DNA from 3 places in the Mesorhizobium sp. ISC11 genome. Region 3 is predicted to be linked to each of the others. Evidence: riboswitches for the same ligand, from Rfam matches in the RefSeq annotation. Region 3 holds a riboswitch; each other region holds the start of a gene.
The links. Region 3 has a riboswitch for thiamine pyrophosphate ahead of RPF88_RS03060 (YkoF family thiamine/hydroxymethylpyrimidine-binding protein). Riboswitches for the same ligand answer to the same signal wherever they lie in the genome.
Positions count from the first base shown of each region.

Region 1: another riboswitch for thiamine pyrophosphate. It lies ahead of thiB (thiamine ABC transporter substrate binding subunit); the one in region 3 lies ahead of RPF88_RS03060 (YkoF family thiamine/hydroxymethylpyrimidine-binding protein).
Region 2: another riboswitch for thiamine pyrophosphate. It lies ahead of thiC (phosphomethylpyrimidine synthase ThiC); the one in region 3 lies ahead of RPF88_RS03060 (YkoF family thiamine/hydroxymethylpyrimidine-binding protein).

Region 1 covers NZ_JAVSPW010000001.1:5,540,425-5,543,691, reverse strand. The annotation lists gene thiP (thiamine/thiamine pyrophosphate ABC transporter permease) at 1-962, opposite strand, end outside; gene thiB (thiamine ABC transporter substrate binding subunit) at 971-1,969, opposite strand; TPP riboswitch at 2,013-2,127, opposite strand; gene RPF88_RS26755 (thiamine diphosphokinase) at 2,215-2,874, shown strand; gene RPF88_RS26750 (ABC-F family ATP-binding cassette domain-containing protein) at 2,876-3,267, shown strand, end outside.
Region 2 covers NZ_JAVSPW010000001.1:5,105,733-5,108,999, forward strand. The annotation lists gene thiC (phosphomethylpyrimidine synthase ThiC) at 1-1,435, opposite strand, end outside; TPP riboswitch at 1,539-1,655, opposite strand; gene RPF88_RS24760 (hypothetical protein) at 1,973-2,236, opposite strand; gene RPF88_RS24765 (metallophosphoesterase family protein) at 2,728-3,267, shown strand, end outside.
Region 3 covers NZ_JAVSPW010000001.1:579,405-582,671, forward strand. The annotation lists gene RPF88_RS03045 (glycosyltransferase family 39 protein) at 1-31, shown strand, start outside; gene msrA (peptide-methionine (S)-S-oxide reductase MsrA) at 114-632, shown strand; gene RPF88_RS03055 (hypothetical protein) at 702-1,019, opposite strand; TPP riboswitch at 1,203-1,316, shown strand; gene RPF88_RS03060 (YkoF family thiamine/hydroxymethylpyrimidine-binding protein) at 1,307-1,915, shown strand; gene RPF88_RS03065 (ABC transporter permease) at 2,008-2,769, shown strand; gene RPF88_RS03070 (ABC transporter ATP-binding protein) at 2,766-3,267, shown strand, end outside.

The DNA.
Region 1 (3,267 bases), 5.0 Mb from region 3:
CGGGCGAGATCGGCACTCAATCCGGCCATCACGGTTGCCGCCATCGGCCCGACAACGAACAGCAGCGCCAGGACGATGAGTAGCGCGTTCAACCAGGTCTCGCTCCGATTGACCGAGAGATAGCGGCGTTGCGCGACCGGCAAATTGGTGTCGCCGACCACATTGGCGCCTAGCCGCGTCAGTGCCAGCACCACGATAAAGGTCAAGGCGATCTGCAGCAGCGTCAGTGCAACGGCCCGTGCGGGATCGAAATCGAAGCGCAGCGCCTGGTAGATGCCGACCTCAAGCGTTGTCGCGGCCGGCCCGCCGCCGAGCGTCAGCACGATCGTGAAGGATGTGATGCAGAGCATGAACACAAGCCCGGCGACGCCGGGCAGTGCGGCGCGCAGCGTTGGCCATTCGATCAGCCGGAACGCCGGCCGCGCCGCCATGCCGAGCTGGCTCGCCAGCCGCCATTGGTCGGCCGGTATGGTCTGCAGCGCCTCGAGGAACAGCCGCGTCGCCAGCGGCAGGTTGAAGAAGACATGGGCGACGAGAATGCCGGACAGGCCATAGATGCCCGGCCAGCTTCCGCCGCCGATAACGGCAAGCACGCCGGCGAAGTAGCCGGCACGGCCATAAAGCGCCAGGATGCCGAGCGCTGCAACGATGGCCGGCAGCGCCAACGGCACGGCGAAGATCTGCAGGATGAAGGCGCGGCCGAAGAAACGTGGATGCCGCGACAGAGCGCGCGCCACAAACAGCCCCGGGATGACCGAAAGCAGCGTCGACAGGACCGCTTGCCAGAGCGTGAAGCGAATGACGCGAAGCAGATAGGGATCGAAGGCTGCCCAGGCGCCCGAGAAATCATGGGCGCCCTCGAAAAGCAGGCCGGCAAACGCGCCGCCGATCAGCAGCGCGATTGCAGCGAGCGCTACAATGCCGGCACTGACGCGGGAATCCGTGGAATGCGCCGGCGCCATCGCGCTGCCTACTTGCTCATCGCCGCCAGCCATTCATCGACCCAGGCCTTGCGGTTGGCAGAGACCTCTTGCGGGCTGAACAGCAAGGTCTTCGTTGGCTTGACCAGTTTGTCGAAGGCCGAATTGAGCGGCTTGTCGGTCTTGCCTGCCGGGAACATCCAGTTGGTCTCGGGGATGGCATCCTGGAATTTCGGCCCGGTCATGAAGGCCATGAACTTGGCCGCCAGCGGATTCTTGGCTCCTGTCGTGGTGATACCCGCCACCTCGATCTGCAGATACTCGCCCTCCTCGAAGGAGGCCGCCTGGTAGCGCTCCGTGTTCTCGGCGACCATGTGGTAGGCTGGCGACGTCGTGTAGGACAGCACCATCGGCGCCTCGCCCTTGGTGAACAGCCCATAGGCCTCGCTCCAGCCCGGCGTCACGGTCAGCACCTTGGCCTTGAGCTTGGCCCAGGCCTCGGGTGCCTTGTCGCCATAGACCGACTTGACCCAAAGAAGCAGGCCGAGGCCTGGCGTCGAGGTGCGCGGATCCTGGATGACGATCTTGTCGTTGGCACTGCCTTCGATCAGCTCCTTCAGGCTCTTCGGCGGCGTCTTCATCTTCTGCGTGTCGTAGACGACAGCGAAATAGCCGTAGTCGAAGGGGACAAAAGTGTCGTCGCTCCAGCCGCCCGGCACATTGACATCCGTCACCGCGCCATGCGGCGCGAACAAGCCTGACGCCTTGGCATCGGCGGTGAGATTGGTATCCAGGCCAAGCACGATATCGGCCTTGGTCGATGCGCCTTCCAATCTGACGCGGTTGAGCAGCGCGACGCCATCGGCGACCGAGACGAAGTCGACGTCGCAGCCGCATTCGGCCTCGAACTCCTTCTTCACCACGGGACCCGGACCCCAGTCGGCGGTGAAACTCTCATAGGTGTAGACGGTGAGCTTGTCCTTGGCCAAGGCGGGCCCGGACAAGGCCACGACCGTTGCTGAAACAAGAGCGTATAAAAGCGTGCGCATCGGCGCCTCCTTCGTTTGAATTGAAAGGAATTGAGGCGTCGGACTGTCCGAAACGTCTAATCCCTCCGCCGGTACAAACCGGATCAGGTTCAGCGGGTTGGCGAGACTGCCTCTCAGCCGGTCCGCGAAGATCGCGTCCGGCACCCCGTTAGAGCGTTTCGACACATAGGCCGGGCCGATCCGCCATGCAAGCGGGAGTTTGCCGCCTTCCGTTTCCCGTGCCGGGCTGGTAAGGGCCACACGATATGAGCACATTCACCATCCTGCTTGGCGGCGATCTCATCCGTACGCCACGGCTCGACCGTCAGGTCAAAGGCTCCCGCGTCATCGCCGCCGACGCCGGCATCGGTCATGCGCGGTTGCTGGGTCTCGTGCCGGAGCTGTGGGTGGGTGATTTCGATTCGGTGCCGGCCAACCTGCCGGACGATCTCGCTTCCGTGCCGCGCCGGACCTTCCCGGCGGAAAAGGACCAGACCGATGGCGAACTTGCCGTCGCCGCGGCACTGGAGCGCGGCGCGACCCGCCTGGTGCTGGCCGGCGCCTTTGGCGGCAAGCGCGCCGACCACGCTTTTCTGCATCTGTCGCTCGCCCTGCGGCTGGCGGAGGCGGGAACGGACGTGCTTTTGACCAGCGGCGCTCAGGAAGGCATCCCCCTGCTGCGCGGAACGGCCGGCTTCGACTATGCCGACGGCACGCTGTTCTCGGTGCTCGGCTTTTCCGAGCTCGACGGCCTGACCGTCACCGGCGCCAAATGGCCGCTCGCTCACGTCAAGGTGGCGTTCGGTTCGTCGCTGACCATTTCCAACGAGGTCAAGTCCGACAAGACCGGGGGCCGCCTCGAAATCGCGCTCGGCCATGGCCGCGCGATGCTGCTCGCTCATCCCTATCCCTTACCTGAAAGCTGACATGGCCCCGCCCCTTCTCAACCTCGACGGGATAAAACTGACCTTCGGCGGCACGCCGCTGCTCGATGGCGCCGCCTTGACGGCTTCGGCCGGCGACAAGATCGCACTGGTCGGCCGCAACGGGTCCGGCAAGTCGACCCTGCTGAAGATCGCCGCCGGCCTGATCGAGCCGCAGGACGGCGAAGTGTTTCGCCAGCCTTCGGCGACCGTCCGCTATTTGCCGCAGATGCCCGACATGGAAGGTTTTGCCACTGTCCGCGCCTATGTCGAGGCCGGGCTTGGCCCCGCCGACGATCCCTACCGCGCCAGCTATCTGATGGAGCATCTCGGCCTGTCGGGTGAGGAACGTCCGAACGACCTGTCGGGCGGCGAGGCGAGGCGCGCCGCCCTTGC
Region 2 (3,267 bases), 4.5 Mb from region 3:
CGGGAAGGCCGAGATGCTCTTTCGGCGTGACGTAGCAAAGCATTGCGGTGCCGAACCAGCCTATCATGGCGGCACCTATCCCTGAGGTGATGTGGTCATAGCCCGGCGCGATGTCGGTCGTCAGCGGCCCCAACGTGTAGAACGGCGCCTCACCGCACACTGCGAGCTGCTTGTCCATGTTCTGCTTGATCTTGTGCATGGGGACATGGCCCGGGCCTTCGATCATCACCTGGCAGTCCTTTGCCCAGGCAATCTTGGTGAGTTCTCCAAGTGTTTCCAGTTCGGCGAATTGCGCCGCGTCGTTCGCATCGGCGATTGAACCGGGACGAAGGCCGTCGCCGAGCGAGAAGGAGACGTCATAGGCTCTGGCGATGTCGCAGATCTCCTCGAAATGCTCGTAGAGGAAGCTCTCCCGGTGATGGTGCAGGCACCATTTGGCCATGATCGAGCCGCCGCGCGAGACGATGCCCGTGACCCGGTCGACGGTCAGCGGGATGTAGTGCAGCCGCACGCCGGCGTGGATGGTGAAATAGTCGACGCCTTGCTCGGCCTGCTCGATCAGCGTGTCGCGGTAGACCTCCCAGTTCAGATCCTCGGCGATGCCGTTGACCTTTTCCAGCGCCTGATAGAGCGGCACCGTACCGATCGGCACCGGCGCATTGCGCACGATCCAGTCGCGGATGTTGTGGATGTTGCGGCCGGTCGACAGGTCCATCACCGTGTCCGCGCCCCAGCGGATAGCCCAGACCATTTTTTCGACCTCTTCGGCCATCGACGATGTGACAGCCGAGTTACCGATGTTGGCGTTGATCTTGACCAGAAAATTGCGACCGATGATCATCGGCTCGCTCTCGGGATGATTGATGTTGGCGGGAATGATTGCGCGCCCGCGCGCCACCTCGTCGCGCACGAATTCGGGTGTGACGAAATCTGGGATCGCCGCGCCGAAGGCTTCGCCGTCGCGTTGCAGCTTGCCGCGCATCACCTCGCGGCCGAGATTCTCGCGGATGGCTACGAACTCCATTTCTGGCGTGATGATGCCGGCGCGCGCATAGGCAAGTTGGGTCACCGCCTTGCCCTGCTTGGCCTTGAGCGGCCGATTGCGTATCGGAAATTCCGGTGTCAGGCGCTCGCCGGTGGCGAATCCATTGTCTTCCGGCCGGACGTGGCGGCCGTCATAGGCTTCGACATCGCCACGCGCCGTGACCCATTCGTGGCGAAGCCGGGCAAGGCCTTTTTCGATGCTGGTTTCGACTGATGGATCGGTGTAGGGGCCGGACGGATCGTAGACGGTGACGGGCGGTTCGCCGGCCGTCGGATGGACGGAAATCTCGCGCATCGGCACCCTGATCTGCGGGTAGAGGACGCCGGGCTTGTGGATTTTCCGCGAGGCGGGCAGTGGTCCCGTCGATACGGCGGGGGTGAGGGCATTCATCGTGAGGCTCCTTTGCTCATGCATTGGAGACCCAGTTCTGTGCCGGAAGGATGAAAAGACGCTTCTGTAGACCTGCTGCAACAGGACCTCGGGCGTAAACTCCCGCAAAGCGCTTGCACCGTCCCTACGCCAGTATGAACTGGATCAGGTTCAACGGGTCACTGCGCCGCGAAAGCCAGCAGTATCTCAGCCCCTTGCCGGGACTCCCCTGGTGAATGCCTTAGGTTGAACGGGCTGACGCTATCTTGTCAAGCGCATTCGGGCGCCTTCGGCCGGTGGCGACGACCGGCGGCCAGCCGGGCGGAGAGCTCGCGCATGCATCGGGGACAAGTCACGCCCCGTAGACCGGGGCTGAATGGCCAAAGCCTCATTCGCTTCGTGAAGGATGGAGAAACTGTATTGGCCATGTGCGCGTATCGACCAAGTAGCTCAGGCGGTCACGGATGTGGTTATTCTGGTCGAAGGTGACGAACGGCCTTGGGGGTCACCTCCTTTAGGATTCAGAGGTTGGAAGACGGCTTCTCGCGATCACGGCCATCAGGAAATACCTGTCTTCGGCTCAACCTCGACATGGCGTCCGATCGACCGCAGATATACAGCTATCTCGTTCATGAGATGATCGCGTTCGCCGTAGATTTCAGCAATCCTACGCAGCTGTGGCTCGACGGCCCTCCGTTGCGCTGGCGTGAAATCAGCATCGCCAAAGACGTATCCCAAGTTGCCAATCGCGCAAATTTTGCAGCCGGCGTCCACAACTGCTTGTACGAATGCCGGAATGTCTTTTTCTTGCATGGTCTTCATGTCGAACCTCTCGTGAATGGCGTGCTTGCGCCCCAATCTGCCTTTTCAGCGTGTCCTCTGGGCGGCGCAAGCCCTGAGCGTGACTGTGCACGGGCAACCTCGACTATCCCATCTGCCACGCTCTTTAGAATCGGTGGGGTCTGGTGATCGCAGGCTGGGCCACTCAAAAGCCTGCAAGAAGAAAGTCATGGCGACCATTGCTCAAGATCGCAAGGGTGCGTGCAAGACCTTCCGTTGGCAGTCATGCACGCTCGCTCAGAGATAGTCCGGCCGCGGAAATTCTCCCTTATTCGTAAGAAAGCTCATTGAGCAACTGGGCATTGAGCAACTGGGTCTCACGTCACGGGTCTCGTGTGCTTCACAGCCGAAAAATAGCCGCCGTGGCAATTCTCGAAAAGTGCAGGCTACCTCGTTAAGGACACTGCGGATGATCGTTCGCGCTTGGCAAAAGCGAACGGATTAGTCTATGGCTCTCGGCAGGGGGGCGAGTTATGCGGCGGGTGCGAATCCTTCAAGTAGGCGATATTCACTATCCGGACTGGCATCCTTCCTCTAGCAACATCGATGCCAAGGATAGCAAGTTCGCTCCGAAAATAACGCAGAAGCTACGCGCGTCTTCGCTGCGTGCCGTCTTGACGAAACTTCGGCGGCTGACGACTTCGAAGCCCTTGGATTCGATCGCCTTCATGGGGGATTTCACGAGCCGTGGCGACAAGACCTTCATTGCTTCGGCATTCCAGCATTTCACGTTGCTCTGCCGCGCACAGGGACGCAGTTCAAAGGCGCTTCCGTTGATATTCGTACCGGGAAATCACGATGTGAACCGTGATGACGCGCGCGAACTTGGACCGACTGAGAAATTCAGCGAAATGGCGAGTTTAGCCGCCCGCTTGGGTTGGCAGACCGTTCCCGTGGACCAACCCGTGCACTTCAGACTTCCGACAGGATCCGCAGGCGCAAACTTCATCCTCGTCAACACAGCGATAGGCAGTTGGGAGCTTCAAAACCTTCCCGCGTTCCTTCGTGATCGT
Region 3 (3,267 bases):
TATCGACGGCCTCGCCCGACCGAGCAACTGAAGCAGATCCGCCGGTCCGCTGGACGAAGCAGGTGACAATGCCCATCTATGTCCAGACAAACTTGCCTTTGAGGAGACGTGATATGGCGACTTCGACCGAACGCGCAGTCCTTGCCGGTGGCTGCTTCTGGGGTATGCAGGATTTGATACGGCGCTATCCCGGCGTCATTTCCACCCGTGTTGGCTACAGCGGCGGCGACGTGCCCAACGCCACCTACCGCAACCACGGCAGCCATGCCGAAGCCATCGAGATCAATTTCGATCCGGCCATCATAAGCTATCGCACGCTGCTGGAACGCTTTTTCCAGATCCACGATCCGACGACCCGCAACCGCCAGGGCAACGATGTCGGGACGAGTTATCGCTCGGCGATCTATTACACCAGCGACGAACAGAAGCGCATCGCCGAGGACACGATCGCCGATGTCGATGCCTCGGGCCTGTGGCCGGGCAAGGTCGTCACCGAAGTCGCACCCGTTGGCCCCTTCTGGGAAGCCGAGCCCGAGCATCAGGACTATCTGGAGAAATACCCCAACGGATACACCTGCCACTTCGTCAGGCCGGGGTGGAAGCTGCCGGTTCGGGAAAAAGCGGTGCCGTAGATACACTGATACGACAGGATTTGAGAAGCCGCGGAGCGCTCGCTCCGCGGCTTCTTTTCATTGCAATTCCTACTTGCCGCAATGGTTGTCGTTAACTGTCGGCGCGGTGGTGCCCGGCGACGTTCCACTGGCATCGGGCTGTGCGCCCTGCGGATGGGCAGGGCAATTTTCATCCGCGTTTGAATTCGTGGCGCCCGGTGCTACCGTCGTACTGTTGGTCGTGCCGGGGTCTACCGTGTTCGGCGAAGCCGGCGTATTTGGGTCGACGGTGACCGACTTGCCGCTGCCGCCGGATCCGTCGGTGCCGCTTGTGCCATTGCTCTGCGCCATGGCCGATGTCGCCAGGCCAATGGTGAGCGCCGAAGCTGCGAGGATTTTCATGAACATGGTTTGTCTCCATTGTCTGTGAACTCGTCGCGTAGCGACTGGTGGGACAACCTCGCGGCCTGGTGAAGGTTCCCGATAAATTCTCGCGCCGGCAGAGCCAACCGCTCCCGCCCTGGCGCAATGCTTTTGGCGCAGTGCGATAAAAAAACGGCTTTTCCTTCAACTCGAATGATGCTTTAAGGCGCACATCCACAGGGGTGCTCCGTACGGTCGGGGCTGAGACGGGGGCGGCAAGCCCACAGACCCTAGAAGCTGATCTGGGTAATACCAGCGGAGCGAGGCGGGCGATGTTTTCAGGCGCACAGATTTCCCTATATCCCATGACCGACGATTTCGTCGGTGTCATCCTTGGCGCGCTCGGTGCGCTCGATCCCTGGCGCGACAAACTCAGGATCGAGACCGACGACATCTCGACCTTGCTGGTCGGGCCGCCCGAAGTGCTGTTTCCTGCCATGCGCGACCTCTTCGTGGCGGCGGCACGCAGCGGCAAACATTGCGTGTTGTCGGCCACCATCTCGCGCGGCTGCCCTGGCGAGCCGGACGATCCGATCTGCCGCTCCGATGCGTTTGGCGGGCCCGTCGGTCCACTCGGCCCGCGCAAGGACGCGGCCATCGCGGCGGTGCGCAATGCTGCTGCCACCGGCCAGCCTGCGGCGGCGCAGTTCTCGCTCTATGTGATGGGCACAGACGACCACATGGACGAGATCTACGGCTGCATAGACTTTCTCAAGCAGTCCGGCGTCTATGAGCGCTCCAAACATTTCTGCACGAAACTGCGCGGTGATGCCGGTGCGATCTTTTCGGCGCTGGACGAGGCTTTCTGCCGTTTCGGACCAGGCGCTGGCCACGTAACCCTCGACGTCACGGTCTCGGCCAACAGCCCGTCGGCCGTCTGAAGCCGCGCGGCTCTCGCGGCCGTCAAAGGTTATCTCCCGTGGTCTCATCATCAGTCGCTTCGCGCCCGATCGCGAGCTTTCTCGTCAAGGCAATGCCGGCCATGATCTCGGCCGGTTTGCTCCTGCTGGCGTGGGAGCTTTATGCCACCTATTCCGGCATCAGGGCCACGATACTGCCGGCGCCGTCACGCGTCTTCGAGCAAGCGATGCTCAATCGCGAGGCGCTGGCCGACAATGCCGTTCCGACCATCCGTGCCACGCTTCTTGGCTTTGCCTGTTCGCTCAGCGCAGCCTTCGTGCTGTCGATGCTGGTCGACTTCTTCCAGCCGCTGCGGCGTGCGTTGTTTCCCGTCTTCATCGTCAGCCAGACCTTGCCGCTGGTGGCGATCGCGCCGCTGGTGGTGCTGTGGTTCGGCTTCGGGCTGGCGCCCAAGATCATGCTGGTGGCGCTGGTCACCTTCTTTCCGATGCTGGTCGCATTGGTCGAAGGCTATGAGGCGACCGAGGCCGAGATCGGGCAAATGCTGCGCGCCATGGGGGCAGGGCGCTGGCGCATCTTCCTGCTCGCGCGGCTGCCTTCGGCGCTGCCTTACTTCTTTGCCGGGTTGAGGATCTCCATCACCTATGCGGTGGTCGGCGCCATCTTCGCCGAGTATGCCGGTGCCGCAAAGGGACTGGGCATCTACATGCTCAACGCCAAAAACAATTTCCGTCCTGATCTGGTTCTTGCCGCCGTCGGTGTCAGCGCGGCGCTGACCCTTGTCCTGTTCGGGTTGACCGTGTTGCTGCAGCGTCTTGCCATGCCCTGGGAGCGAGCCGGCAGGGAAACTGCCGGGAAGGGGGCCTGGCGATGAGCCGGCTCGAACTGCGGCATGTGCACAAGGCGTTCGGTGGCCTCGACGTGCTGGCCGATATTTCGCTCAGCGTCGGCGCTGGTGAGTTCGTCTCGATCCTTGGACCCTCGGGTGCCGGCAAGTCGACGCTGTTCCAGCTTCTGACCGGCGCCGAGCATGGCGAGGGCGAGATGTTGTTCGACGGCGCGCGGCTCGACGACCACGGCAGGCACTTCGCCTTCATGCCGCAGCGCGACGCGCTGATGCCATGGCGGCGCATCCTCGACAACACGACGCTCGGGCTCGAAGTGCAAGGTATGAGGAGACAGGCGGCGCGGGCGCGCGTTGCGCCGTTGTTTGCCGAATTCGGGCTTGCCGGCTTCGAGCGGCATTTTCCCGCGCAGCTGTCCGGCGGCATGCGCCAGCGCGCGGCCTTGCTGCGCACCGTGGTGCAGGAGCGCGACATGCTCCTGCTCGACGAGCCTTTCGGCGCGCTCGATGCGCTGACCCGCACCGCCA